2 regions of the Amycolatopsis speibonae genome follow, and region 2 is predicted to be linked to the other one. Evidence: riboswitches for the same ligand, from Rfam matches in the RefSeq annotation. Region 2 holds a riboswitch; the other holds the start of a gene.

Region 1 (14,841 bases), on a different contig from region 2:
ACCCCGACGGCGATCTGCTGCGCGAACGTCGCGTAGGTCGCGGCGTCGACACCGGCCGTCTTGAGCATCGCGGTGCCCTGGAGCCACGCGTTCAGGACGCTCCACATCATCGCCAACCCGGCGACGTCGTACAGCGACGCGAGCCCCGGGTCCTCGCCGAGATGGCTGACGGTGCCGAGCGCGCCGAGGTCGAAGTCCGGACGCGGACCGCTGAGCAGGATCACCGCCTCGTCGGTCCCGATCGACGACGGGATGGCCATGATCGCGCCGTCCAGGTAGCGGGCGCCCCGTTTTCCGGCCCACTCGGCGGCTTCCCGTGCCTGCGCGGAGTCGCCCGAGGTCAGGTTGACCAGCGTCGCGCCGTCCAGGTCGGCGTCGAGCAGGTCGTACACGGCCGAGTAGTCGGTGAGGCACACGATCGTCACGCCGCCCGCCGCGAGCGCGTCGCCGATCGTGGGCGCGAGCCGCGCCCCCTCGGCCACCAGGGGGGCGGCCTTGGCGGCCGTCCGGTTCCATACGGTCGTGGGATGCCCGGCCTTCAGGAACGCGCGGGCGAGCGCGGTGCCCATCAGGCCCAGGCCGAGAACTGTCACAGGTGCGGTGGTTTCGTTGTCCATGGCAGCATCGTCAACGTTGATACCGGTATGAAGGTCAAGTGGGGAAGCGATGAAAATCGGGGAACTGAGTCATCGGACGGGCGTCAACGCCCATCAGCTGCGCTACTACGAGGCCCAAGGTCTCCTGGAGGCCGAGCGCGGCTCGAACGGCTACCGCGAGTACGACGAGACGGCCCTGCTGCGGGTGAAGCAGATCCGGCATCTGCTCGCCGCGGGCCTGTCGTCCGAGGACATCGCGTACCTGCTGCCCTGCGCGATCGGCGAGGAGCCGGAGCTGATCGGCTGCCCCGAACTGCTGGCCGCGATGCGCGAACGGCTCGGGCGACTCGACGAGCAGCTGGCCAAGATCGCGCGGTCCCGCGACGCGCTCGCCGGTTACATCGACGCGGCGGAGCGGACAGGCGCGAAGACCTATCCCCCGTTCGAAGGTGCCGCGTGAGCGCGGAAGCCATCCGGTTGCGAGAGCAGGGCACCGACGAAGCCCGCCTGCGGCTGATCGAGCTGGCCGGACAGCACCCGAAGGACGCCGTCATCGCCTACCAGACAGCCTGGGCGCACGACGCCGCCGGACTGGAAGCCGAAGCCGCCCCGTTCTACGAACAGGCGCTCATCGGCGAAGGTCTGTCCACAGAGGACAGGCACGGCGTGTTCGTCGGGCTGGGCAGCACGTATCGCGTCCTGGGCCGGTACGACGAATCGCTGAAGACCTTGCGTCGCGGCCTCGACGAGTTCCCGGACGACGCGGCGCTGAAGACATTCCTCGCGATGGCCCTCTACAACGTCGGCGAGGCGCGCGAAGCAGCGGGAACGCTACTGAAGGTGCTCTCGGCGACCAGCTCGGACACCGGTGTCCAGCGGTACCGGCGGGCGGTCGAGTACTACGCGGATCACCTGGACGACGTCGAGTGACGCCTTATTGACACCTTGTCAACATAGCCTTACTTTCACGTCATGAGCGCGTACGCCGAAATCACCTACGAGGTCGCCGACCGCATCGCGACGGTCACGCTCAACCGGCCCGAGGCCCGCAACGGCTACACCATCCGCATGGCCGACGAACTCGGCGACGCGATGGACAGGGCCGACCGCGACGAGGACGTCCGCGTGGTGATCCTGACCGGCAACGGCAAGGACTTCTCGGTGGGCGCCGACCTCTCGCAGGGCGGATTCGACTTCGCCCCGGAGACCGGCCCGGACGCGGCCTGGCAGGAGCCGGCGGGACGCTGCTCCAAGCGGATCTTCACGATGAACAAGCCGGTGATCGCGGCCCTGCGGGGCGCGGCCGTCGGCGGCGGCGTCACGATCACGCTGTCGTGCGACTACCGACTGGCGTCCACCGACTCCCGGTTCGGCTTCGTGTTCGTCCGCCGGGGCATCTACCCCGAAGGCGCGTCCGCGTGGTTCCTCCCCCGGCTCGTCGGGATGGGCACGGCACTCGACTGGATGATCAGCGGCCGCGTCTTCGGCGTCGAGGAAGCGAAGAACGCCGGACTGGTCCACAGTGTTCACGAGCCCGACGAGGTGCTCGGCAAGGCCCGCGAACTGGCGCTCGAGATCGCCAAGACCACGTCGCCGGTTTCGGTCGCGGTGACCCGCCAGCTGCTGTACCGGATGGCGAGCGCCGCGTCGCCGTTCCCCGTGCACGAACTGGACTCGCGGCTGATCGGCGGCCTGGGCGCCAGCCCGGACGCCGTCGAAGGAGTCATGTCCTTCCTGCAGAAACGACCACCGGAGTTCTCCATGCGCGTCGACACCGACCAGCCCGCCTACCTGCCGTGGCGGACCGAGTGACCGCCTATCCCCCGGAGCCGTGGAACCTGGCGGGCCAGGCGTACCTGTCGGTCTGGCGTGTCCCGGTGAGCGAACTGCCCGAGCTGCCCGAAGGCGTCGAGCCGATCGCGCTGGGTGGCCGCGCGCAGGTGTTCACCGCCTGGATCGACTACCAGGAGCCCGGACAGTTGCGGTATCACGAGCTGCTGGCGACGGTCGCGGTCCGCGGCAAACGCGTCTCCAGCTCCATCACCGACATCTGGGTCGACAGCGAGGTCTCGCTCGCGGGCGGCCGCGCGCTGTGGGGCATCCCCAAGGACCTCGCCACGCTCGACTTCACCCAAGGACGGACCTTCACCGCCTCGGCGGCCACCCAGGAGGACTGGATCGCGACGGCCGCCTTCACCGCCCGGCCGAGCCTCCCGGTGCGGATGCCCGCCGCCTTCGACGTCGTCCAGATGCTGGACGGCCGTCTCAAAAGAAGCCCCGTCCTGGCGAAGGCGCGGCCGCGTCCGGCGGCCGCGGATTGGCGGATCAACGAGCACGGACCGTTCGGTTTCCTGGCCGGTCAGCGGCCTGTCCTGAGCGCCTGCCTGCGCGATTTCACGATCGTTTTCGGCGGCTGACCAGCCGCACAGCGTGATCGTCTAACCCGCCAGGGTGAGACCACGACACGCCACCCATTGGGGCACGTGCAGCCTCCGACCCCTACATGTAGTCTCTGAGAACCGGCACCGCCCAGCGACGGGGAGACCGCTCGGGAGCGGTTGTCGGACAGCTTGGTGAACCTGCAGCGCACGGCCTTGTCAGGCCTTGCGGTGCTTCAACGCGCCCATTGGAGACACGCATGTCAGTGGAAACCGGTCAGCGGCCACCTTCGTCTTCGGACACCACGCCCGCGACCGTGCGAGTCATCCGGCGGGACGGCAGCGTGTCCCCCTTCGACGCGAACAAGATCTCGGTCGCCGTGACCAAGGCCTTCCTCGCCGTCGAGGGCGGTGACGCGGCCGCTTCGTCGCGGATCCACCACCTGGTCAAGGAGCTGACCGAGCAGATCGAGTCCTCCCTGCTCCGCCACGCCGGTCCCGAGACCGCGCTGCACATCGAGCAGATCCAGGACATCGTCGAGCTCGCGCTGATGCGCGGCGAGCACCACAAGGTCGCCCGCGCGTACGTCCTTTACCGCGACGAGCGCGCGAAGGCCCGCGAGTCCGAGAAGCCGGCTTCGTCCGACGTCGCCATCAGCGTCAAGTCCGCCGACGGCTCGATCCGCCCGCTCGACTGGGCCCGCGTCTCGCACGTGGTCGGCGAGGCCGTCGCCGGACTCGACGACGTCTCGGCCGAGCCGGTGCTGGCCGAGGCCAAGCGCAACCTCTACGACGGCATCAGCGCCGACGAGCTCGCCCTCGCCCAGATCATGGCCGCGCGCGTGCTCGTCGAGCAGGAGCCGAACTACTCCTACGTCAGCGCCCGGCTGCTGGCGGACAAGCTCCGCGGCGAGGCGCTCACCTACCTCGCGGGCGCGCCGCAGCAGGCCAGCCAGGACGAGATGGCCACCCGGTACCCGCAGTACTTCCGGGACTACCTCAAGCGCGCCATCGAGCTGGAGCTGGTCAACGCCGAGCTCCAGACGTTCGACCTGGACAAGATCACCGCGGCCATCCACGCCGAGCGTGACCTCGACTTCGGCTTCCTCGGCCTGCAGACGTTGTACGACCGGTACTTCCAGCACCACGACGGCGTCCGCTTCGAGCTGCCGCAGGCGTTCTTCATGCGCGTCGCGATGGGACTCGCGATCCGCGAGGACGACCGCGAGGCTCGCGCCATCGAGTTCTACGAGTTGCTCTCGTCGTTCCACTTCATGGCGTCCACCCCGACGCTGTTCAACTCGGGCACCACGCGCCCGCAGCTGTCGTCCTGCTTCCTGACCACTGTGGACGACGACCTGGACTCGATCTTCCAGGCGTACAAGAACAACGCGCTGCTGGCGAAGTACTCGGGCGGCCTCGGCAACGACTGGACCCCGGTCCGCGGCCTCGGCGCGCACATCAAGGGCACCAACGGCCAGTCGCAGGGTGTCGTGCCGTTCCTCAAGATCGCCAACGACACCGCCGTCGCGGTGAACCAGGGCGGCAAGCGCAAGGGCGCGGCGTGCGCGTACCTGGAGACCTGGCACGTCGACATCGAGGAATTCCTCGACCTGCGCAAGAACACCGGTGACGACCGTCGTCGTACGCACGACATGAACACCGCGAACTGGGTGCCGGACGAGTTCCTCCGCCGCGTCGAGGCCGACGCGCAGTGGACGCTGTTCTCGCCGAACGAGACCCCGGACCTGCACGACCTCTACGGCAACGCGTTCGCCGAGCGCTACCGCGAGTACGAGGCCGCCGCCGAGCGTGGCGAACTGAAGGTGTTCCGCAAGATCCGCGCGGTCGACCTGTGGCGCCGCATGCTGACCATGCTGTTCGAGACCGGCCACCCGTGGATCACCTTCAAGGACCCGTGCAACCTGCGTTCGCCGCAGCAGCACGTGGGTGTCGTGCACTCGTCCAACCTGTGCACCGAGATCACGCTGAACACCACCACCGACGAGGTCGCGGTCTGCAACCTCGGCTCGGTGAACCTGCTCAAGCACGTGACCCCCGAGGGCATCGACGCGAAGCGCCTCGAGAAGACCGTTCGTACCGCGGTTCGCATGCTCGACAACGTGATCGACATCAACTTCTACACCATCCCGGAAGCGCGCCGGTCCAACCTGCGGCACCGCCCGATCGGGCTGGGCCTGATGGGCTTCCAGGACGCGCTGTTCGAGATCGGCGTGCCGCTGTCCTCGGACGCGGCCGTCCAGTTCGCGGACACCAGCATGGAGCACATCAGCTACTACGCGATCTCGGCCTCGACCGACCTCGCGGAGGAGCGCGGCCAGTACCAGACGTTCGAAGGTTCCTTGTGGAGCAAGGGCATCCTGCCGATCGACTCCCTGCAGCTGCTGATCGACGCCCGCCAGGGTGACGCGCTCGACGTCGACACCTCGTCCACTTTGGACTGGGCGCCGCTGCGCGAGCGGGTCAAGACCGTCGGTATGCGCAACTCCAACGTGATGGCGATCGCGCCGACCGCGACGATCTCCAACATCGTGGGCGTCGGGCAGTCGATCGAGCCGCTGTTCCAGAACCTGTTCGTCAAGTCGAACATGTCCGGTGACTTCACCGTGGTGAACCCGCACCTGGTCCGCTCGCTCAAGGCGCGCGGGCTGTGGGACGAGGTCATGGTTTCGGACCTGAAGTACTTCGACGGCAGCCTCGGCCAGATCGACCGCGTGCCGGACGACCTGAAGGCGCTGTACGCCACCGCGTTCGAGATCGAGTCGCGCTGGCTGGTGGACGCCGGTTCGCGTCGGCAGAAGTGGATCGACCAGGCTCAGTCGCTGAACCTGTACATCGCGGCGCCCAGCGGCCGCAAGCTCGACGAGCTGTACCGCTACGCCTGGCACAAGGGCCTCAAGACCACGTACTACCTGCGGGCGCGGTCCGCGACGCACGTGGAGAAGAGCACCCTGCGCGGCACCGACGGCAAGCTGAACGCGGTCTCGGCCACCCCGGCCCCCGCTACTCCAGCTTCGCCGAAGTCCGCCGCTCCGGCGCCCGCCGCTTCGCCCGCCCCTGCGGCTTCCGCCGCGGTTTCGCCGTCGCCCGCCGCCGCGGTCCCGGCCGTGCCGGTGACCGCCCCGGCACCGGCCGCCAAGCCGGAGCCGAAGGAGATCCCGCAGGTCTCGGACGTCGACTTCGTCGCCACCGACGGCGCCGCCTGCCGGATCGACGACCCTGACTGCGAAGCCTGCCAGTAAGACATCCTCGTGAGTGGCGATTCGGGTTGGAACCCGAATCGCCACTCACGACCCCACTCGTGAAGTGAGCCTCTGTATGACCACCTTTGACGCTTCCACCGACGCCACCGGCCTCGGCGAGATCGAAGTCGGCGCCGCCCGCATCAACGTCGACGACAAGCGGATGATCAACGCCCGCGCCGACGTCAACCAGCTGCTGCCGATGAAGTACACCTGGGCGTGGGAGAAGTACCTCGCCGGCTGCAACAACCACTGGATGCCGACCGAGGTCGCCATGCAGGCCGACATCGCGCTGTGGAAGTCGGCCGACGGCCTCACCGAGGACGAGCGCACCATGCTCAAGCGCAACCTCGGCTTCTTCGCCACCGCGGAATCGCTGGTGGCCAACAACATCGTGCTCGCGGTGTACCGCCAGATCACCAACCCCGAATGCCGCCAGTACCTGCTGCGCCAGGCGTTCGAGGAGGCCGTGCACACGCACACCTTCCAGTACATCTGCGAGAGCCTCGGCCTGGTCGAGGGCGAGCTGTTCAACATGTACCGCGAGGTCCCCTCCATCTCGGAGAAGGACGCGTGGGCGCTCAAGTACACGCAGAACCTGGAGAACCCGGACTTCGAGACCGGCACCCCCGAGGCCGACCAGAACTTCCTGCGTGACCTGGTCGCGTTCTACGTGATCTTCGAGGGCATGTGGTTCTACACCGGCTTCGCGCAGATCCTCTCGCTCGGCCGCCGGAACAAGATGATCGGCATCGCCGAGCAGTACCAGTACATCCTGCGCGACGAGTCGATCCACCTGAACTTCGGCATCGACTGCATCAACCAGATCAAGATCGAGAACCCGCACCTGTGGACCGAAGAGTTCCAGGCCGAGATCCGCGGCATGCTGACCGACGCGTGCGAGCTCGAGGTCGCCTACGCCCGCGACACCATGCCGCGCGGCATGCTCGGGCTGTCGGCCGAACTGATCGAGCAGTACATGCACTTCATCACCGACCGTCGCGCGCAGCAGATCGGTCTCCAGCCGATCTTCGGCGAGACGGAGAACCCGTTCCCGTGGATGTCGGAGGCGATGGACCTCAAGAAGGAGAAGAACTTCTTCGAGACCCGCGTCATCGAGTACCAGTCCGGCGGTGCCCTCGACTGGGACTGATCCCCGAACTCACGTGATCGAACACGGAACACGCCGGGCGGACTTCCGCCCGGCGTGTTCCGTCTCCAGACACGCGTGTCCCGTCTCTGATCACGCGTGCCGTCCGGTTCGTCACAGGTCCAGCGGGCCACTAGCGGGCCTGAGTACGCTGCAAGGTGCTACTGGTTCGACCGGCCTCCCAGGCCGGTCGAGGTAACAGGGAACCCGGTGTGAATCCGGGACTGCCCCGCAGCGGTATGTGGGAACGAAAGCCGTCACCGTGCGAGACACGGTAAAGCACTGGGTATGGCACCCGGGAAGCGACGGCCGGTAGGAGCGAGCGAGTCGCCCACGAGTCCGAAGACCTGCCCGTGGTACGTGCGCCGACGGCGTACGTGAGTCCGGGCCTCGTGGGATGGGCACGACCGAACGGCGGTCACTCCTGTGCGCGGCTCCGGGCTCTGACGACAAGCTCGCGAGGAGAGAGCTGTGACCGAAATCGGCACGACAGTGCTGGGCTATCCCCGGATCGGACCGGACAGGGAACTCAAGCGTTCACTCGAACGCTACTGGGCGGGCAAGATAGCCGAGGCCGAACTGCTGGACACCGGCCGCGCGCTGCGTACGCGGACCTGGCGGGAGCTCAAGGACGCCGGGCTGGACTCTGTCCCATCCAACACGTTCTCCCATTACGACCAGGTGCTCGACACCACCGAGCTGTTCGGGGCGCTGCCGGAGCGCTTCACGACTCTCGGTCTTTCGCCACTCGACGCCTACTTCGCCGCCGCGCGCGGAGTGCAGGACGCTCCGGCGATGGAGATGACGAAGTGGTTCGACACGAACTACCACTACATCGTCCCCGAACTCGGCCCGGACACGACGTTCTCGCTCACCGGCACCAAGCCGCTCGACGAGTACCGCGAAGCCCGCGCGATCGGCGTCGAGACGCGGCCCGTGCTGGTGGGCCCGGTGACGTTCCTGCTGCTCGCGAAGGCGGCCGAGAGCGCCCCGGAGGGCTTTCGCCCACTGGATCTGCTCGACAACCTCCTCGACGGCTACGTCGAACTGCTGAGGCGCCTGCATGACGAAGGCGTCGAGTGGGTCCAGTTCGACGAACCCGCCTTCGCCGCGGACCGCACGGAGCAGGAGCTCAACGCGCTCATCCGCGCCTACCACCGGCTCGCGAAGGAGACGACGCGGCCGAAGATCCTGGTCGCCGGGTACTTCGGCGGCCTCGGTCGCGGTCTGGGCGTGCTGGCCCGCTCCCCGATCGACGCGCTCGCCGTCGACCTCGTCACCGATGAGTCCTTTGCGGACGCCGTGGCGGCCGAGCCGGCCTTGCGCGACAAGGAGGTCCTGGCCGGGGTCGTGGACGGGCGCAATGTCTGGCGCACCGACCCGACCCGCGCGCTCAGCCGGGCGGCGACGCTGCTCGGCACCGCGAAATCGGTCAGCGTCTCGACATCGTGCTCGCTGCTGCACGTGCCCTACGACGTCGAGCGGGAGGATGGGCTCCACCCGCGTCTCAAGGGCTGGCTCGCCTTCGCCAAGCAGAAGGTCGACGAGGTCGTCCTGCTCGGCCGCGCGCTGACCGAAGAGAGCGTCGACCTTTCCGCCGCCCGCACCGCGGCCACGGACCGTGCCACGGCAGCCGACCTGGCCGACGCCGGAGTGCGGGCCCGGCTGGAGGCGTTGCGGCCGGAGGACACCGTCCGCTCCCCTTACGCCCGGCGCGCGGTGGCGCAGCAGGACGCACTGGGGCTGCCGCCGTTGCCGAGCACGACGATCGGCTCGTTCCCGCAGACCACCGAGGTCCGCAAAGCACGGGCCGCGCACAAGGCGGGTTCGCTGGACGACGCGGGCTACGAGGCCGCGATGAAGGCGGAGATCGAGCACGTCATCCGGTTGCAGGAGGACCTCGGCCTCGACGTGCTGGTGCACGGCGAGCCCGAACGCAACGACATGGTGCAGTACTTCGCCGAGCGGCTGGCCGGGTTCGCCGCCACCGACTTCGGCTGGGTGCAGTCCTATGGCTCGCGGTGCGTGCGGCCGCCGATCCTGTACGGCGACGTCTCGCGCCCGGAGCCGATGACCGTCGAGTGGGCGCGCTACGCGCAGAGCCTGACCACGAAGCCGGTCAAGGGGATGCTGACCGGGCCGGTGACGATCCTGGCGTGGTCGTTCGTCCGCGACGACCAGCCGCTGGGCGAGACCGCCCGTCAGGTGGCGCTGGCCATCCGCGACGAGGTGCACGACCTGCAGGAGGCGGGCATCCGCGTCATCCAGGTGGACGAGCCGGCGCTGCGGGAGTTGCTTCCCCTGCGCGCGGCGGCCCACGAGGCCTACTTCGCGTGGGCGGTTTCGTCGTTCCGGCTGGCGACGTCAGGGATCGACGACGCGACGCAGATCCACACGCACATGTGCTACTCGGAGTTCGGTGAGGTGGTCAAGGCGATCGACGCGCTCGACGCCGACGTCACCAGCATCGAAGCCGCACGGTCGAAGATGGAGGTCGTCACCGACCTGGGCGCGGCGGGCTTCGGCCGAGGCGTCGGGCCTGGCGTGTACGACATCCACTCGCCGCGTGTCCCCGACGTCGACGAGGTCAGCGGGCTGCTGCGGACCGCCGTCGGCGCGGTGCCCGCCGAGCGGATCTGGGTCAACCCGGACTGCGGTCTGAAGACCCGCGGCTACGCCGAGGTCGAGCCCGCCCTGCGGAACCTGGTCGCGGCCGCGAACGCGGTCCGCGCCGAACTGGGCTGACCGTTCCGTGAAGGCCTCCTTCCCTACTCTGAGAGTAGGGAAGGAGGCCTTCACGGACTTCTCCCCAGGTATTGTCAGGACGTCAATAAGGGTGCGATGGTGGAGCGGTAACCGGTCTCAACGGGGAGATGGTCACCATGGCGAACGCCGTCGAAAAGGTCACCGGGGCACTGCGCGAGCGGGTTCCGCCGCTCACCTCGATCCCTCTGCCGCGTTCGGTCGACCAGCGCTGGCTCGGCGCGACCTGGCCGGTCCGCGAACTCGCGCCCGCCCCGCCGGGCCTCAAACCCGTCCTCGGCGACGAAGGCCCGCCGGTCATCGGGCACGCGCTGGACTTCATGCGCTTCGGCGTCGAGTTCGGCCTCAAACGCCACGAAACCTACGGCCCGGTGTCATGGATGGGCGCGTTCGGCCGCCGCATCGTCGCCCTCTCCGGCCCGGAGGCCACGCAGATCGCGTTGGTGAACAAGGACAAGGCCTTCTCCCAGGAGGGCTGGAAGTTCTTCATCGAGCGGTTCTTCGACCGCGGCCTGATGCTGCTCGATTTCGGCGAGCACCATCTGCACCGCCGGATCATGCAGGCGGCGTTCACCCGGCAGCGGCTCACCGGCTACGTCGACCAGATGGGACCGGCCCTGCGCGACGGCATCGCCACGTGGGCGGACCGCCCGAACCCGCGGATCTACTGGTCCCTCAAGCAACTCACGCTCGACGTCGCGACGCGCGTGTTCATGGGCATGCGTTCCGGCGACGACGCGGTCGCGGTCAATCGCGCGTTCGTGAACTCCGTGCGCGCGGGCACGGCCATCGTGCGCTTCCCCGTTCCCGGCGGCCGCTGGGCGGCGGGTCTGCACGGCCGCAAGGTCCTCGAACGCTACTTTTCGGCGAATCTGCCCGCGAAACGGGCGAGCGACGGCGACGACCTCTTCACCGCCTTGTGCCATGCCACCACCGAAGACGGCGACCGCTTCACCGACGCCGACGTCGTCAACCACATGATCTTCCTGATGATGGCGGCGCACGACACGTCGACCATCACCAGCGCAGCCGCCGTCTACCACCTCGCCAAGAACCCCGAGTGGCAGGAACGCGCGCGGCAGGAGTCCCTCGCGCTCGGCGACGACGTACCGGACATCGAGGCGCTGGAGAACCTGAAGACCTTGGACCTGGTGATCAAGGAATCCCTGCGCCTGGTGGCCCCGGTACCTTCACTGGCCCGGAAAACCGTGAAGGACACCGAGGTTCTCGGGCATTTCATTCCCGAAGGGACACTGGTCGGGGTTTCGCCCACCGTCAACCATTTCTCGCCGGAGCACTGGACCGACCCGATGCGTTTCGACCCGGACCGCTTCGGCGAGGAACGCCGCGAGGACAAGTCGCACCGCTACGCGTGGATGCCGTTCGGCGGCGGCGCGCACAAGTGCATCGGCCTGCATTTCGGGACGTTCGAAGTGAAAGCGCTGCTGTACGAGATGCTGCGGGCCTATCGATGGTCGGTCCCGGAGGACTACACCGCGCGCTGGGACTACGTCTCGTTGCCCGTTCCCGCGGACGGCCTGCCGATCCGGTTGACGGCACGCTGACGCCCGGTCAGCGGACAACCACTTTCGAGTACTCTTGGTAACTTCCGGTCACCACTCGTGTAGTGGTGATCACCCTTTCAGCCGGTAGACACCCCGGATCGCGCGTGATGCCGTGGCACTACACCCGGTCGGCTCATACCTAATGTGGGTCCGTGGGCTCGGACACCCGGTCTGAGCTGGCCATAAACCGCGCATGAAGAGGTGAAGTGTGCCCGAACCTGGTTCCGCGCCAGGGTTGGTGGACGTCGCTCGGAGATGGGCCGCGACGCTCGCTGACACTAAAGGAGTATCGCTTCCCCAGGAGCAACTCGAAGAGTTCCTGCTCGGCGTCGCCCAGGACGCCGTCCGGACCGAACCCGACCACGAGCCTGCCCGGGATCGCTTCTCCAAGCTCTATTCCGCCTCCCCCATCGGGATCGCGCTCGCCGACTCCGACGGCGAGATCGTCGAGGCGAACACCGCGCTCGGCAAACTCCTCGGTTGCCGCCCGTCGGCGCTGCGCGGACGGAACATCCCCGAACTCGGCTCCGCCGACCACGACGTCGCCCGGCTGCGGAACGGGCTGTCCCAGCTCAGGGCGCTCGGCCAGCCGACCCAGCAGGAACGCCTGCTGCTCGACCACAGTGAGGAAGGCACGATCTGGGTCGACGTGACCCTCACCGACCTTCCCGGTGACCGGCCCGGCTCGACCTATCCGGTGCTGATGGTCGCCGACGCCAACGAGATCCACCTGCTGCAGGAACGACTGCTGCACCAGAACGTGCACGACGCGCTGACCGGCCTCCCGAACTCCACCGCGTTCGGCAACGCGCTGGAAACCGCGCTGGCCGGCTCCGGCACCGAGCAGGTCGCGCTCGTCTACCTCGACGTCGACGGCTTCAAGGTGATCAACGACGGTCTCGGCGCCGGTGTCGGCGACCAGGTGCTGCGCGGGGTCGCGAACAAGCTCAAGTCCGTGTTCACCGGCAGGCACAACGGTTCCGTCGCCAGGCTGTCCGGCGACGGGTTCGCCGTCCTGTTGCGCGGCGAGTTCACCCCGCCCCAGGTGATCGCGCTGGTCGAGCAGGCCCTGGAGGAGCTGGTCGAGCCGATCTACCTCGGCGGGCACGGCATCGGGGTCAGCGCGAGCGCCGGCATCGTCGTCCGCCCGGTCACCGACGGCGGACCGGAAGATCTGCTCCGGGCAGCGGAGATCGCCCTGCACCGCGCCAAGGAGGCGGGCAAGGCGCAGTGGATGCTGTTCGACCCGGAACTCGACGCGCGTGACCGCGGCCGCTACCAGCTCGGCGCGGTCATCGCGGGCGCGCTGGAGAACGGCGAGTTCTCGCTGATCTACCAGCCGACGGTGAAGCTCGCGAACCCGGACCAGCTGGCCCGGTGAACGCGGGGCTGCGCTGGACCCACCCGGAGAAGGGCGAACTGGACTCCGACGAGTTCTATCCGCTGGCGCAGACCACCGGCATGACCATCCCGCTCGGCCGGTGGCTGCTGGCGGAATCGCTCGCCGCCACCGCGCGCTGGCGGAACCGGTTCGGCGAGGCGGCCCCGGACGTCTGTGTGCGGCTGCCGAAGCGGCTGGCCATCGACCCCGATCTGGTGCTGATGGTCAAGGAACAGCTCGACCGGTACAGCTTGCCCGCGCAGGCGCTGCGGCTGTGCACCGATCGCGAATCCGTGCTCGACCCGCGCGGCGAGGTGCTGGACTCCTTCGCCGTACTGGCCGATCTGGGCGCACAGCTGGTGCTGACCATCTCCGGTTCGGCCGATCTGGAGCTGATCCCGCAGCACCGGCTGCCGGTCCGGCACGTGATCCTGTCCGGCGCGGTGGTCGACGCGCTGGCCGACGGCGAGAACGAGGCCGACGTCCGCCACCTGTGCCAGCTGGTCGCCAGGGCCAAGGAACTGAAACTGCGCATCGGCGCGGAAGGCGTCCACAGCCACGAACAGGCCGAGCGGCTGAAGCGGTACGGCGTGCTCGCCGCGCGCGGCTCGTTCGTCACCGATTCCGCGACCGGGGACGAGGTCGACGAGCTCATCGAACGGCACGCCCACTGACGTGGCAGGATCCGTCCATGGACCAAGGTGACATCGCCCCGGACTTCACCCTGCCCGACGACAAGGGCGAAGAACGCACACTGTCGGACTTCCTCTCGTCCGGCCCGGTCGTGCTGTTCTTCTACCCCGCCGCCATGACCAGCGGCTGCACCGCGGAAAGCTGCCATTTCCGTGACCTGGCCGCGGAGTTCGCCGAAGCAGGCGCGCACCGCGTCGGCATCAGCCCGGACGCCGTCGCCAAACAGCAGGAATTCTCCGCCAAACACGGCTTCGACTACCCACTGCTGTCCGATGTGGACGGTGTGGTGGCCAAGCAGTTCGGCGTCTGGCGCAAATTCAGCCCTTTGCACGCCAAGCGGCACACGTTCGTCATCGACACCGACCGCAAGGTGCTCGAAGTGATCAAGAGCGAACTGAAGTTCACCGTGCACGCCGACAAGGCGCTCGCGGCCTTGCGCGAGCGCAAGACTAAGGACGCTTGAGCCGCCAGATCCGGTTGACGCCCGCGCAGGCCGGGGCGAGCGGCGGTGCGGCGGCCTCGTCGCCGGTCATCGTGAACCCCAGCCGCGCGGGCACCGCACCGCTCGCGACGTTGTTCTTGTCGTGCCGGATCTCGACCTCCGGCGCACCGAGCCGGAAAGCCTCGTCCGCCAGCAACCTGGCGGCCCGCGTCACCAGGCCGCGGCCCGTGTGGTGGCGGCTGAGCCAGTAGCCGATCTCGATCCGGTCCGGATGGACGATCATGCCCGTGCCGCCGACGACCTCGTCCTCGGCGAAGATCGCGAAGTCGTAGGTGTTGCCTTCGGCCCAGTTCTTCGTGGTGTGCTCCAGGAAGCCGGCGGCCTCCTGGTGGCCGTAGCCGTCAGTGGCCCAGATCATCCAGGCGCCGAGGTGCTCAGCGGATCCTCCTGCGACGGCGGCAAGGGTTTCGAGCTGCTCCGGCTTCCAGCGGCGCAGCACGACGACGTCGTCGGCGAGGGTTTCGGCGGGCGCTTCCATCGGCCCATGGTGCCTCGCCGTCGCTCTGAGCGCCTCCGGTTTTCGGGGAGACTCGTGAGGGGCTAGAGCCGA
Region 2 (14,841 bases):
GCGGGCCCGCGCGGCTCGGCGGCGTGCTCGAAGCCGTCGCCGCGCTGCCGGTGAAGCTCGACGCGCTCGAGATCGCCGTCCCGGACGGGATGGGGCCGGACGAGCTGCTGGCCGCGCTTTCCGGCGCCACCGCCCCGGTCTACGTCGAGATCCCGCGTGACGACCGGCGTGTCCCGCTGCTGACCGCCCTTTCCGGCACCGGCCACCGCGCGAAGTTCCGCACCGGTGGCGTCCGGGCCGACCTGTACCCGGGCGAAGCCGAACTCGCCGCCGCGGTCCGGGCGGCGGTCGGCGCGGGCGTTCCGTTCAAGGCCACCGCCGGGCTGCACCACGCGCTCCGCAACACCGACCCGGTGACCGGCTTCGAACAGCACGGGTTCCTGAACCTGATGCTCGCCACCGACGCCGTCCTCACCGGAGACGACGCCGAAGCCGTCCTCGCCGAACGAGACGGCGCCGTCCTCGCCGAGCGGCTGCGGGCACTGGACCCGGATCGCACCGCCGCGGTTCGCGCGGGCTTCACATCGTTCGGCACCTGCAGTATCACCGACCCCCTGACCGAGCTGGCCGGACTCGGCCTGCTCGAGGCGCCCCGAGGAGTGGCATGACCACGATCGACATCCCCGCAGACTCCCTGTTCGGGATCGACAACCTGCCGTACGGAGTGTTCTCCGTCGACGGCGGTTCCCCCCGCGTCGGCGTCCGTGTCGGGGATTCCGTCCTCGATCTGGCCGCGGCGCTCGGTGACGACGTCTTCGCCGCGCCGTCGCTGAATCCGTTCATGGCACAGGGATACGACCGCTGGGTGGCGGTCCGGGAGCGGATCCGTGCCCTGGTCTCCGGTGAGCTCCCCGACGGCGCGGTCCATCCCGTCGGACGGGTGACCCTGCACCTGCCGATCGAGGTCGCGGACTACGTCGACTTCTACGCCTCCGAGCACCACGCTTCGAACGTCGGCAGGCTGTTCCGCCCCGACGCGGAACCGTTGCTGCCCAACTGGAAGCACCTCCCGGTCGGCTACCACGGCCGGTCCGGCACGGTCCTGGTCTCCGGCACGGACGTCGTGCGCCCGAACGGTCAGCGCAAGACCCCGGCCGAAGCGACGCCGGTGTTCGGGCCGAGCACACGGCTGGACATCGAGGCGGAGCTGGGTTTCGTCGTCGGTACCGGAACCCCGCTGAACAGCCCGATCACCCCGGATGCCTTCCCCCGCCACGTTTTCGGCGCCGTCCTGCTCAACGACTGGTCGGCGCGCGACATCCAGGCGTGGGAATACGTTCCGCTGGGCCCGCACCTCGGCAAGAGCTTCGCGACCTCGATCTCCCCGTGGGTGGTGCCGATCCTGGCGCTGGAGGCCGCGCGGATCCCGCTGCCGGGCCAGGTCTACCCGGAGCCGATGCCGTACCTGCGGGAAACCACGCCGTGGGGCCTCGACATCGACCTGGTCATCGAATGGAACGGCGAGGAGGTCAGCCGCCCGCCCTTCCGCGAGATGTACTGGTCGCCCGCCCAGATGCTCGCGCACCTGACGGTCAACGGCGCGTCGTCGCGCACCGGAGACCTGTACGGCTCCGGCACGATCTCCGGACCGGAGAAGCACCAGCGCGGCGCGTTCCTCGAACTGTCCTGGGGCGGAAAGGAACCGCTCACGGTCAAGGGGGAGGAGCGCACCTTCCTGCTGGACGGCGACGAGGTCGTGATCACCGGAACCGCGCCCGGCGCGAACGGCGCGCGGATCGGGTTCGGCGAGGTGCGGGGCCGCGTGCTGCCCGCGAGATGAGTCGGCTGAGGAGGACCCGATGGACGAACCAGCGGTACTCGTCCATCGGGTCCTCCGCTCAGTTGCCCGCTTTCGCCTGCGGGATCCCGTTCGGCGGCGGTGTGTCGTTCGCCGCCGAGTCGTCCGCCTCGATGGGTGCCTCGCCGAGATCGGTCACCAGGACCGGCGTCAGGTCCTTGCCCGCGCCGCCGTGGAGTTCGACCACCGACATGCCGGAGATTCCCAGGTGGCTTTCACCGGTGTAGCGGAACGGCGCGAGACCCGGCCCTTCGAACGTCTTCCCGTGCTGCTGGAGCACTTCGACGACGCGCTCCCGGGTCAGGTCCCGGCCCGCCGCCTGCAACGCCTGGACGAAAGTGTAAGCCTGCGCCATCCCGTAGACGCGGTAGTTCGTCAGGTCACCGCCCTTGCCGTGCGCCTTCCAGACGTTCTGCCACAGCTTCGTCCACGCGTTGTCCGGCGCGTCGACACCGGGCAGGTACTCGGTCGTGAGCACGCCGTCGATGAGCGACGCGCCGTTGGCCACCTTGCCTTCGGAGAACCGCGCGAGCAGTGAACCGACGAGCGCGGGATCGGAACCGACGTTGCTGTAGAACCACTTCGGCTTGAACCCGATCTTCAGCGACGCCAGCTGGGACAGCGCGGTGTAGGACGGAACGGTGAACCCCAGCACCAGATCCACGCCCGCCGCCTTGAGTTTCGCGATCTGCGGGGCGATGTCTGTGTTGCCAGGCGAGTATTTCGCCACCTCCACGATCTGCTCGCCGAGGTAGCGGCGCGCGCCCTTCTCGCCGTCGCGGCCGAAGTCGTCGTCCTGCAGGAACAGGCCGACCTTGGCGCCGGGCAGGTTCTTCCGCACCCAGTCGCCGATGATCTTGCCTTCGATCTCGTAGTCCGGCTGCCAGCCGAAGGTGAACGGCGCCTTCTTCGGATCGTCGCCCCAGCGCAGCGATCCCGACGACACGAACAGATCCGGGACCTTCGAGCTGTTGAGGAAGTCGACGACGGCGCTGTGCGTCGGCGTGCCGAGGCCGCCGACCATCGCGAAGATCTCTTCCTTGAGCACCAGTTCGTTGGTGACCGCGCTGGTGTTCGTGGGGTTGTACCCGTCGTCCTTCACCACGAATTCGATCTTGCGGCCGTTGATGCCGCCGTTCGCGTTCACGTAGTCGTAGTAGGCCTGATGCCCGCTCGGGATCTCGCTGTAGCCCGGCGCGGCGACGCCGGTCAGCGGGAAATGCGCGCCGATCTTGAGGGTCGTGTCGGTGACGCCGGTCGTCGAGCCCTTCTGTTCGCCTTCGGGTCTTCCGCCCGCGCCGCAGGCGGTGGTGACCGTGACGGCCAGGAAGACGGCCACGGCCCTGGTCCAGCGTTTCATGAACTTCTCCTCCGGGGGATGAGTTTCCGCAGCCCGCCGGCGAGGCCTGCCGGTGCGAGCAGCACGATCAGGACGGTGACCAGGCCGTAGATCAACGGCGCCAGATGCGCGGCCTGCACGTCGGACAGACCGAGATCCGTTCCCGCGCCGGTCACCAGCGGCGGCAGGAAGGTCAGGAGCACGGCCCCGGCGAGCGCTCCGGCGAGGCTCCCCAGACCGCCGAGCACCACCGCGGACACCAGCAGCAGCGACAACGTCAGCGCGAACCCGCTCGGCGCCGCCAGCCGCGCCGACAACGCCATCAGTGCTCCGGCGAGCCCCGCGCACCCCGCGCTGACCACGAACGCCCGGATCCGCGTGCGGCCGAGGTCGATCCCGGCCAGTTCGGCGGCCACGTCCTCGTCGCGGACCGCCCGCCAATCGCGACCGACCCGGCCGCGGGACAGATTCGCCAGCAGGACGAACACGACGATCACGGTGAGCCAGGAAAGGTAAGCGAGGTAACGGATCGGCGTGAGGTCCTGGCCGGTGACGAAGTACGCGGCATCGGCCAGCCAAGCGGGGATCTCGGGCATCCGGACGGGCAGGCCTTGCTCGCCGCCGAGCGTTTCCCCGAAGAACAACGGGATCCCGGGCACGGCGACGGCGAGCGCGAGGGTCGCCCCGGCGAGATACGGCCCGTGCAATCGCGCGGCCGCGACGCCGACGAGCGCTCCGACGGCCAGCGTGATCACCGTCGCCAGCAGCAGGATCACCGGGAGCGGCAGCGCGGCCGACTTCAGCAGGAGGGCCGTCGAGTACGCGCCGACGGCCATCAAAGCGCCGTGGCCGAGCGAGAGCTGCCCGTTCAGTCCGGTCAGGATGGTCAGCCCGCCGGCCGCGATCGCGAAGTACGCCATCGTCGTGAACTGCGCGGTGAGGAACGGGCCGGTGCTCTCCAGGACGAGCACCACGACGACCAGCGCGGCGAGGGCGATCAGCAGATGTCCGCGCAGCACGTCAGACCCTCCGTTCGCGGAGGCTCGTGAACAGCCCGCCGGGTTTGAGCAGCAGGACCACCATGAGGATCGCGAGTGCGGCGAGCGGCACCAGTTCCGCGCCGACGTAGCCGCTGACCAGGCTCAACGACAGACCGAGGACGACGCCGCCGACGACGGCGCCCACCGGGCTGTCCAGGCCGCCGAGCACCGCCGCCACGAATCCGTACACCACCACACCGTCCATATAGGACGGATGGACGAGTCCGCCGCCCGCGATCAGCAGGCCCGAAAGCGAACCGGCGAGCGCGGCCAGCGCCCAGCCGAGCGTCAGCATCCGCCCGACCCGCACTCCCAGCAGGCGCGCCACTTCCCGGTCGAAGGCCGCGGCCCGCATCCGCAGGCCCAGATCGGTACCGCGGAACAACAAGACGAGCCCGAGGAGCACGACACCGACGGCGGCGATGGTGAACACCCCGAATCCGGTCAGCGCGATCGTCGTACCGCCGACCTGGAACCCGGTGAGCCCGAACGGCGCCGGGAACGACCGGTATCGCGAGCCGAACACCAGCGCGGCCAGCGCGTGCAGCACGATGAACAACCCCAGGGTGAGGATCACGGCGTTGATCTCGGGTTTGCCGGAGACGAACCGGACCACGAAACGTTCCACCAGCGCGCCGAGTACCAGCCCCGAAAGCAGGGCGACGGTGAAACCGAGCCAGTACGACCAGCCCGCGTCGATCAGCACCAGCGCGACGTACGTGGTGATCATCGCCATCGGCGCCTGGGCGAAGTTCACGATCCGCGTCGCCCGCCAGATCAGCACCAGCGCCAGGGCGAACGCGGCGTAGACCACGCCCAGCGTCAGCCCGGTGAGCGCGGTGGTCAGCAGTTGCTGCACGAGGTTCCCTTTCAGAAGCCGAGGTAGGCGTGCCGCAGGTCGTCGTCCGCGACCAGGTCGGCCGCCGCCCGCCGGACGACGACCTCGCCGAGGTTGAGCACGACACCGTGGTCGGCGATGGACAGGGCGCTGCGCGCGTTCTGCTCGACCAGCACGACGGCCAGGCCTTCGTCGCGGACGAGCCCGCGCAGGAGGTCGAAGATCCGCGCCACGATCCGCGGTGCGAGGCCCAGCGACGGCTCGTCGAGCAGGAGCACCTTCGGCCGGGACAACAGCGCGCGGCCGATCACCAGCATTTGCCGCTCGCCGCCGGAAAGGACGTGCGCGAGCCCGCTCTTACGGTCGGCGAGAACCGGGAAGAGGTCGTAGATCCGCCGCAGCTGACGCGCTGTCGCACGGCTTCCCGAACCGAGGGCGCCGAGCCGCAGGTTCTCCTCGACGGTCAGTTCGGCCAGTACGCCACGGCCTTCGGGCACCTGCGCGAGGCCGAGCGCGGGTAGGTCCTCTGTGGACACTCGGGCCAGGTCGCGGCCCGCGAGCGAGACGCTGCCCGCCGTCGGCCGGACGAGCCCGGAAATAGCACGCAGCAAGGTGGTCTTTCCCGCGCCGTTCGCGCCGAGGACCGCGGTGATCTCACCGGGAGCGGCGGACAGGCTCACGGAATCGAGCGCGCGGACGGGGCCGTAGCTCACGGAGAGGTTTTCAACGGTCAGCACCGGCCACCTCCTCGCCGAGGTAGGCCGCCCGCACCGCCGGGTCCGCGCGGATCTCGTCCGGTGTGCCGCGGGCGATCACCTTGCCGAAGTCCAGTACGACGATCTCGTCGCACACCCCCATCACCAGATCCATGTGGTGTTCCACGAGCATCACCGACATACGTTCGGTCAGGCCGCGCACCAGCGTGCCGACGTCGGCGATCTCGGCCGCCGACAGCCCGCCCGCCGGTTCGTCCAGCAGCAGCAGATCCGGTTCGCCGACCAGGGCCCGTGCGAGCGCGACCCGTTTGCGGACCGGATAGGGCAGACCGGCGGGGTAACGGTGGGCGACGTCGGCGATGTCGAAGTCTTCGAGGTAGGCCATCGCGCGTTCGGTCAAGGCCTTCTCGTCTCGCGTCAGTCCCAGCATCGACGGCCAGAAGCCGGCCTTCGCATGCTTTCCCGCGCCGACGAGCACGTTGTCCAGCACGGTCATCCGGCCGAACAGGCCGAGTTCCTGCAGGCTCCGGGCGATGCCGAGGCCGGCGAGGTGATGCGGGCGCAGCCGCCGCAGTTCCGTGCCGCGCCAGGCCAGCGTGCCCGCGTCGGGCCGGACGAAACCGCACGCGACGTTGAAGAGCGTGGTCTTGCCCGCGCCGTTCGGGCCGATCACGCCGAGCACCTGACCCGGCTCGACGGTCAGGGAGACGCCGGACAGCGCGACGAGGCCACCGAAGGTCACCGACACGCCGGACATCTCGAAGGTCGACAGGGTCACGCAAGAACTCCCAACGGTGAAAGGGGGCCCGGCGCGGGTGCGCCGGGACCCGGTGGACTCAGGCGTGCGGGCAGGTGTCCCGGTAGTCGCTGATCGCCCGGTCGTCCGGGGCGGGGCAGAGGAACTGCTCGTAGCGGGTGTCGTTGTCCACGAACCGCTTCAGCCAGGAGATCGTGTACTTCGCCATGGTCGTGTTCGCCGTGTTCGGGAAGAAGTGGCTCGCGTTGCCCAGTTCCATGTACGCCTTCTCCGACGAAGCGGGAATGCTGGTGTAGAACGGGATCGCGTGCGAAGCCACCGGCGCGACCGCGTCGGCCTCGCCGCCGATGACGAACGTCGGCACCCGCAGCGAGGACCACGACTTCTGCGTGTTCCACGGCGCGAGCGGGACAGCGGCCTGCAGCGACGGCCGGTCCTGCGCGGCTTCGAGCGAACCGCCGCCACCCATCGAATGCCCGGCCACCGCCAGCCGGGAGGTGTCGATGCGGGAACGCACGGTGCTGCGCTGGGTCAGGTAGTCCAGTGCGGCCAGCAACTGATCGCCGCGGCTGCCAGGTTGGTCGTAGATCGTAGTGGTGTCGATGGTGAACACCACGAAGCCCTGGGACGCCAGCCGCGGGCCGATCCACGCGATGCTCGACTGGGTCGCGGTGTACCCCGGCGAGATGGCGACAGCGCCGAAGGTGCCCTGCGCGGTGCTGGTGGGGTAGTAGATGGTGCCGCCGCCGAAGCCGGTGACGGACACCCGCGAAACCGACGTCTCCGAGACCGCGAACGAGCCGCGGGAGGCCTCGATGCTGCTCTCCGTCGGGGCGGGGCCCCGTTCGTACGGGTTCTCGGCGGCATAGGCCGTCGGTGCGACAGCGAGTGCCGCGACGGTGGCCAGTCCACAAAGGATCCGGGTCGTACTACGCATGGTGCCCTCTCCGTTCGCCGGTGAACACGGTCCGTGGTGCTGGACTGTGGCAAACGGACGTACCGGGCTGCATCGGCGAAATCGCCAGTCTTCGTCCGCGGGCACCCTCGCCGGACCGGGCGCCCGTACGATCGGCGATCGTGAATCCCTCAGCCGAGGACCTGGTCCGCACCGCGGCGCGGTGGATCGAACGCGGCGTCCGCGTCGACACGTCCGCCTTCGCCCAGGACCTGGGCATTTCGCGCAGCACCCTGTTCCGCCGCGTCGGAAACCGGGAAGACCTGCTCGGTGATGCCCTCTACTACCTGTCCGAGCGCACCCTGACGGCCGCCGCGCGCACCTGGGAGCGCGATGAGGGCGACACGGTGCGCAACGCGGCCGGTGAACTGCGCTGTCTCGCGATCATGCGCGAGTACCGGTCCGTCCTCGCGGCGAGCGCCGGGTTCCGCCGCTTCCTCGACGACGAACCGGTGCTCGCGATCCGGCTGCTCACCGACCCGGACGGACGTGTCCAGCCGAGGGTGATCGCGGCGCACGTCGAGTTGCTGCGCCGCGACGTCGACGCCGGCGGTTTCGCGCCCGCGGTCGGCCTGGACAGCCTCTGTTACGCGATCGTCCGCTTGGGGGAGGCGTTCCTGTACTCGGACGTCCTCGCCTCCCGGACGCCGGATCTCGACGCGGCGTCGACGCTGCTCGGGGCACTCGTGGAAGGACGCGTACCGAGCAAGAGCTTGTGAAACACTTCCGCCTGGTGTTTCATCGAAAGGGATTTCGAGGAGGCGCCGATGCCTGTCCGGGACGCCGTGCACCCGCTGCGGGGCAGGGACGACCTCTTCGGCGGGCTGCGGTCGATCGCCGGGCGCGCCGTGTTCGTCCGCGGCACGGAAGGTCTCGGCAAATCAGCCCTGCTCACCGCGCTGTTCACCGCTCTGGGTGCCACGGACGACGTCCGCCTCGTCGGTGTCCGTGGCCTGCGGGCCGAGCGCGCGCTGCCCTATGGCGCGCTGCATCAGATGTTCGGCGGGCCGGTCTCCGGCGGCGCGGAGGCGTGGGATCGGCTCGGCAGCGTCTCGGCGCCGACGGTCTGCTGGGTCGACGACGCGCAGTGGGTCGATCCGGAATCGTTGGCGGCACTGGGTTTCGCGGCCCGGCGACTGGCCGGGGTCCCGGTCGGGATGGTGCTCGCGTCGCGATCCGGGTCCGACGAGTTCGATTCCGTCGAGCTGACGCCGTTGACCGATTCCGCCGCCGATCTGGTGCTGCGCGATCGCGGGGTGCCCGCCGGGATACGCCCGCAGCTGGTCGAACTGGGCGAGGGGAATCCGGCCGATCTGATCGCGCTTGCGGCTTCCCTGACCCCGGCGCAGGCGGCAGGGCGGGAGCCGGTGTCACCGATCCTCCAGGAGCGCCTGCCCCGCTACGCGGCCGAGCTGGACGCGATGCGCTTCGACGACCGCCTCCGGTTTCTCGCCGCCTGTATGGACTTTTCCGCGAGGAAGGCGACGTGGTACGCGGCGGCGTCACCGGCGGACCGCCGGGCGGCGCACGCGCGCCTGGCTTCCGTCGAGGAAGGGCCCGACGCTCTCTGGCATCGCGCGATGGCGGCCGCCGCCCCGTCCGCGCCCCTCTCCGACGCTCTCGCCACCGCACCGGCGGTGGATCACGCGGCCGCCGCGCGGCAGCTCGAACGCGCCGCCGCCCTGACCGCCGACCCGTCCGTGCGGGCGACCCGGCAGCTGGCCGCGGCGGACGCGGCCTGGCAGGCGGGCAGACCGGGGTGGGCTCGGCTGCTGCTGTCCAGGGTCGACGCCGAACCGGGCGCGGTGGCGTTGCTGCACGGGGAGATCGAGCTGCGCGACGGTGATCCCGCCGTCGCCACCCACGAACTCGGCACGGCGGCGGAACTGCTGCCCGATCCGGCCGCCGCGCTCCTGCTGGCCGGCGAGGCGCGGCGGCTCGGCGGCGACTTGCACGGCTACCGGGTCCTGGCGCGGACGGTCCCCGCCGGGGACGACCTGGCCTTCGCGCATTTCCGCGGCTTGACCTCGGTCTACGCCGGACGTCACGACGACGCCGTCGCTCCGCTGAAGGACGCCGTCGACAAGGGGATGGCCGACGGCGACGTCGCCGGAGCCGTCTGGGCCGCCGAAGCGGCCTTCGCCCGCGGGCAGGCGGAACGGGCGCACGAGTACGCGGCCGCGGCCGTGAGCCGCGCGCGACCCGGCGAACGGCACGCGGAACTGCCCTGGGCGTTGGTCTACCTGTCGCTCTCGGCCATCGCGCTCGACCGGATCCCGTGTGCGCGAGCGGCGTCCCGCGAAGGTTTGCGAGCGCCCCGAAACCTGCGGCTGGAGCACCTGACGTTGCTGGGGCTGGCCTCCGCGCTCCTCGGCGACCGCGTACCGGAACTGGACGAGGCGGCCGAAGGCATCGCCGAACGCGGTCTCGGCAGGCCCGCCGCGGTCGCGGCGTGGGCGAACGCCTGTCTGGACCTGGCCGAAGACCGGCCCGACGACGCGCTGAGCAGGCTCGAAGATCTCGCTTCCGGTGTTTCCGGCGACCAGCCGGTGATCCGCGTGCTGGCCACCCCGCAGCTCGTCGAGGCGGCGGTCTGTTCCGGGCGGCCCGAACGCGCGCGGGCCGCGCTGGCGGTGTTCGACCGCTGGACCCTGGCCGGTGCGGAGCCCTGCTGGCTCGCACTGAGCCACCGCTGCCACGCGCTGACCGCGCCGGATCCGGCGGTGGCGGAACGGCGTTTCCGGCTGGCCATCGAGGCACACCGGCGGGCGGGCGGCGCGGGGGAGCTCGCCAGGACGCGGTTCGCCTACGCCACCCTCCTGCGACGGCACCGACGGACGCGGGACGCGCGTGAACAGTTCCGGGATGCCTTGCGCGGCTTCGAAAACGTCGGCGCGACCCGGTTCGCCGAACGTGCCCGCGCCGGGCTGCGGGCGACCGGCGAGACCGTCGACGTGCCGCACCGGTCGCTGGCCGGGCTCACCCCGCAGCAGGACGCCATCACGAGGCTGGTGGCGTCGGGGGAGACGAACAAGGAGATCGCGCGGCGGCTGGTGATCAGTCATCGGACGGTGGATCACCACCTGCGGAACATCTTCACCGCGCTGGGCGTTCGGTCACGTGTCGAACTCGCCCGCCGCGTCGCGGCCGGTGAGTGAAGGCCTCCGGGAATAACCGGCGGGCCGACGGGGTCGTGCTGATCATGGACTTCGGTATCGCGACGTCAGTGACCGACGAGGGAATCCGGCCGCACGTGCTGGGAGCGGCGTTGGAGGAGAAGGGCTTCGACTCCCTCTACCTGCCCGAACACTCCCATATCCCGGTCAGCAGGGAGACCCCGTACCCCGCCGGTGAGCTGCCGCGAGGCGCGCTGCGCAACCTCGACCCGTTCATCGCGCTGACCGCCGCCGCGACGGTCACCTCGAATCTCCGGCTGGGCACCGCGGTCGCCCTGATGATCCAGCGCGACCTGTTCTACACGGCCAAGGAGATCGCCAGCCTCGACCTGCTCTCCGACGGACGGGTGATCTTCGGCGTCGGGGCGGGCTGGAACATCGAGGAGATGCGCAACCACGGCGTCGACCCGCGGACCCGTGGCGCGCTGTTGACCGAGCAACTCCAGGCGCTCAAGGAGATCTGGACCGAGGACGAGGCGGAGTTCCACGGCAAGCACATCGACTTCGACCCGGTCTACGCGTGGCCGAAGCCGGTGCGGAAACCGCATCCGCCGATCTACGTCGCCGGTCAGGGCCCCGCCGGGCTCAAACGGCTCGCCGAGCACGCCGACGGCTGGCTTCCGCATTTCGTGACGCCGCCCGAGGAACTGCGCCGCGTCCGGTCCTGGCTCGCCGACCAAGGCCGCGAAGACGTCCGGATCAGCGTGTTCGGCGCTCCGGCGGACCCCGACCTGCTGCGACGCCTCGCCGATGCCGGGGTCGACGAGGTCTCCCTCATCCTGCCGACGCTGCCCGAGGCGGAGACCTTGGAGCGCCTGGACGAACTGGCGAAGACCATCGAGCCGTTGCGCGCCTGACAACAGCCTCGTGAGTGGCGTCTGCGGTCGATCGCAGGTTCGGTCCGTGAAGGCCTCCTTGCCTACCCTGAAGGTAGGGAAGGAGGCCTTCACAGCGTTAGGCGCAATGAAGGGGGCCCAGGACCTCGTGAGTGGTAACGACGGTTAGAACCGTCCGTACCACTCACGAGGTGACGTCACGGGCAGGCGAGCACCGGGGCCTGCGGACGGCCACCGCCGTGCAGGTCGCTCAGCGGAATCCTGGCCAGGCCGAGGATCGCCTGCGCGGTCGCGCGCGAGGCGGTCGCCGGGTTGAGGCCGGTGGCGTCGTAGGCGATCGCGCCGCGGTCCGCTTCGGCACCGGTGCAGCCGGTCTGCAGCGACCGGAGGAATTCCCGCGCCTTGACCGCGGCGGCGGGACGGTGGCCTGCCAGCGCTTCGGCGGCGAGGCCGGTGCTGTTGGCGTTCGGAGCGTTTGTGCCGACGCCGAAGCCGCCGTTCGCGTGCTGCTTGGTGACCAGCCAGGAGGTGCCCTCGCCGGCGTTCACCGCGTCACCGGTGGCGCGCAAGGCCTGCACGACCATCGCGGTCGAGTCGACGTCGCTCGCGCAGGTCGCTTCGCCGAAGTTCAGCGGGAAGCCGCCGTCCGCGCACTGGGTGCCCGCGAGGAACGTCACGGCCGCCGCGGGGGCGCCGGCGGGGGTGCGGTCCAGCGCCAGCAGCGCGAGCGACTGCGAGAAGGCGTTGGAGTAGTCGCCGTATTCGGACCGGTCGGAGAACCGGCCGGACGGTGTGAGCAGCGAGAGCAGTCCCGCCTTGAGGTCGACGCCGCCGAACGACGCCGGGTTCTTGCCCCGGATCTGCGCGGCGAGCAGCAGCTTGGCGTGCGCGCCCGCGTAGGCCTCGGTGCCGCCGCCGACGTAGCCGGTGGTGATCTCCGGCTTCGCCAGCCAGGTGATCGCCTTGCCCGCGTTCGTGTCCGACACCCCGGCGGCGGCGAACGCGAAGATCGCGTCGATCGTCAGGCCCTGGTCGGGGAACTTCTGGCCGCCGAAGTCGGCCTCGAACCTTTCCCCGTCGGTCAGCTGCCTGGCGAGCCAGCCCGCGGCGGCGTCCGCCTTGTTGTGGGTGGCCGCGTTCGCCACGGGGGCGGCGACCAGCCCGATGCCGCACAGCATGGCGACAGTGAGGACCAAACGTCTCATGAGAACCCTTTCCCGCATTTCCTCGACAGGAGTCGGTGACACCGCGCGACGTGGGTGACCGGGCTCGCCTGGAGGGCATACCGTTGCGGGACAGCGCCGGACTCTCACCGGACTTCCCCCACGACCGCGCTGAATCGGACGACCCGAAGAATCTCATCCCGGACCGGCGCCGGGGTACCGCCGGGCGCGAGTGACGATGTGATCCTGGCAACCGACCTGGTCAGCGGTGCCTGCCGCAGGTAATCGGGTGTTAACCTCGGCGGGCTCGACAACTTCAACACCGCCGCCCGTGACGGGGAAGCCGGTCGAAATCCGGCGCTGTCGCGCAACCGTGGGCCCTTCACCAGGGCGAGCCGGGGTACCGCACGGGCGGATGAACCAACCAGAAGTCCGGACCACTGTCGCGATAAACAGGGGTGACTGCGGCGTCCCGCGCCTGTCCTCCGTCATGCCGCAAGGAGGAGCCATGCGCCGCGGGTACCTGGCCGCATCGGCGTTCGCCGTCAGCGTCGGCGTGGTCGCCGCGCTGCTCACCGGAACGGCGACGGCCGCGAACGACCCCGGCGCGGCGAAGTCGAACTCCCGCTGGCTCGCGACGAAGCTGAAGCCGGACGGCACGCTCGAGAACCCCAACGGCGGCGAACTGCCCGACCACGGCCTGATGATCGACGTGCTGTTCTCGATGTACGCGTCGGGTGACGGTGCGAAGGCCGAGCCGATCGCGAAGTTCCTCGACGACCAAGGCCACGCCACCGACTACTTCACCTGGGACGGTCTCGCCCCCGGTGCCGGGTACGACAAGGTCATCGTCGGCGGTGCCGCGGCCAAGACCCTGGTCGCCGCGCAGGTCTCCGGCCGGAACCCCCGGAACTTCGACGGCTACGACATGGTCGCCGAGACCCAGGGCGCGATCATGCGCAAGGGCCCGGACAAGGGCCGGGTCAGCGACTACTCGAAGGATCCCGACCTCGCCGGTTCGGTGAGCAACAACGCGAACATGTTCGGCCAGGCCCTCGGCGTCATCGGCCTCGCCGCGACCGGTGAGAACGACCAGCTCGCGATCGACAAGCTGCTGACCCAGCAGTGTTCCGAGGGCTACTTCCGCGTCTTCTTCGCCTACATCCCGACGAAGGAGACCGGCGACCACGTCACCCCGGACGGCCACAAGGTCTCGACCTGCGACGAGGGCAAACCGCTCGACCTCTCCCCGTCCGACGGCGACGCCACCGGTCTGGCCCTCTCGGCGATGCTGGCCGCGAAGAAGGCGGGCGCGGCCGGTCTCGACGCCCCGATCGCCAAGACCGTCGCTTGGCTCAAGGGGAACCAGACCCCAGGCGGCGGCTGGGGCGGCGGCGTCGGCACCGAAGCGCCGAACACCAACAGCACCGGCATGATCCTCCAGGGACTGGCCGACGCGGGCGGCGCGGACGCGGCGGTGGACAAGGGCGTGCGGTTCCTCAAAGCCGCGCAGGCGAACGCCGCGGCCGACTCCGGCAACAAACTCGCGGGCGACCTCGGCGCGATCGCCTACAACCCGGCTTCCTACGAGGCCGCTCGCGCTTCGGGCATCAGCGGGCTCGACACCTGGATCCGCGCGAGCGCCCAGGCTTCGCTCGGGTTGTCACAGGTCGGCTTCTACACGCTCGCGAAGGGCGGCGGCCTGCCGCCGACGAGCAGCGCCTCGGAAACACCGACCTCGACGTCGTCCGAACCGAGTACGACCACCGGCACACCGACCTCGACCACGAGCGACCCGGCGCCGACCAGCAGCACCACCACCACAACAACAACGACGACGACCACAACGACGACCACGACCACCACGACGACGTCGGTGACGCCGACGCCGGGCACGTCCTCGTCCCCGGCGACCAGCCCGCCCGCGCCCAGCACGGTCACCGTCACGAGCACCCCGCCCGCGGTCAAGCCCGAGCCGGGCAAGCCCGCGCCGAAGACCCCCGCACCGAAGACCGTGACGCCGAAACCCAAGAAGACCGTCACGCCGAGGGCGTCGACCGGCGCCCGTGTCCCGCCGCCGACCGCGATCGCCACCCCGGTCGCGATCCCGGACACGGCCAACGCGGCTTCCCGGCTCGGCGCGTACCTGACGAACCGGCTCGTCGGCGGCGACCACGTCGAGGTCACCGAGGACGGCAAGACCTACGTCGACTACGACGCGAC

What was found. A riboswitch is a leader RNA that binds a small molecule or an ion and turns the genes downstream of it on or off. The one in region 2 is predicted to bind cobalamin.
Region 1: another riboswitch for cobalamin. It lies ahead of metE (5-methyltetrahydropteroyltriglutamate--homocysteine S-methyltransferase); the one in region 2 lies ahead of ACFOSH_RS28745 (prenyltransferase/squalene oxidase repeat-containing protein).

What each region holds. Positions count from the first base shown of each region.
Region 1 is NZ_JBHRWK010000012.1:287,603-302,443, reverse strand. Features, by position in the region: gene ACFOSH_RS07230 (NAD(P)-dependent oxidoreductase) at 1-617, opposite strand, end outside; gene ACFOSH_RS07225 (MerR family transcriptional regulator) at 667-1,056, shown strand; gene ACFOSH_RS07220 (tetratricopeptide repeat protein) at 1,053-1,526, shown strand; gene ACFOSH_RS07215 (enoyl-CoA hydratase-related protein) at 1,569-2,408, shown strand; gene ACFOSH_RS07210 (acetoacetate decarboxylase family protein) at 2,405-3,013, shown strand; gene ACFOSH_RS07205 (ribonucleoside-diphosphate reductase subunit alpha) at 3,235-6,237, shown strand; gene ACFOSH_RS07200 (ribonucleotide-diphosphate reductase subunit beta) at 6,314-7,390, shown strand; cobalamin riboswitch at 7,536-7,756, shown strand; gene metE (5-methyltetrahydropteroyltriglutamate--homocysteine S-methyltransferase) at 7,859-10,132, shown strand; gene ACFOSH_RS07190 (cytochrome P450) at 10,270-11,715, shown strand; partial or broken gene ACFOSH_RS07185 (putative bifunctional diguanylate cyclase/phosphodiesterase) at 11,954-13,770, shown strand; gene ACFOSH_RS07180 (peroxiredoxin) at 13,788-14,252, shown strand; gene ACFOSH_RS07175 (GNAT family N-acetyltransferase) at 14,239-14,769, opposite strand.
Region 2 is NZ_JBHRWK010000049.1:44,654-59,494, reverse strand. Features, by position in the region: gene ACFOSH_RS28800 (hypothetical protein) at 1-608, shown strand, start outside; gene fahA (fumarylacetoacetase) at 605-1,780, shown strand; gene ACFOSH_RS28790 (ABC transporter substrate-binding protein) at 1,839-3,158, opposite strand; gene ACFOSH_RS28785 (branched-chain amino acid ABC transporter permease) at 3,155-4,156, opposite strand; gene ACFOSH_RS28780 (branched-chain amino acid ABC transporter permease) at 4,158-5,036, opposite strand; gene ACFOSH_RS28775 (ABC transporter ATP-binding protein) at 5,048-5,752, opposite strand; gene ACFOSH_RS28770 (ABC transporter ATP-binding protein) at 5,739-6,488, opposite strand; gene ACFOSH_RS28765 (alpha/beta hydrolase family protein) at 6,568-7,425, opposite strand; gene ACFOSH_RS28760 (QsdR family transcriptional regulator) at 7,566-8,162, shown strand; gene ACFOSH_RS28755 (helix-turn-helix transcriptional regulator) at 8,211-10,601, shown strand; gene ACFOSH_RS28750 (LLM class F420-dependent oxidoreductase) at 10,646-11,476, shown strand; gene ACFOSH_RS28745 (prenyltransferase/squalene oxidase repeat-containing protein) at 11,653-12,660, opposite strand; cobalamin riboswitch at 12,693-12,819, opposite strand; cobalamin riboswitch at 12,931-13,045, shown strand; gene ACFOSH_RS28740 (hypothetical protein) at 13,127-14,841, shown strand, end outside.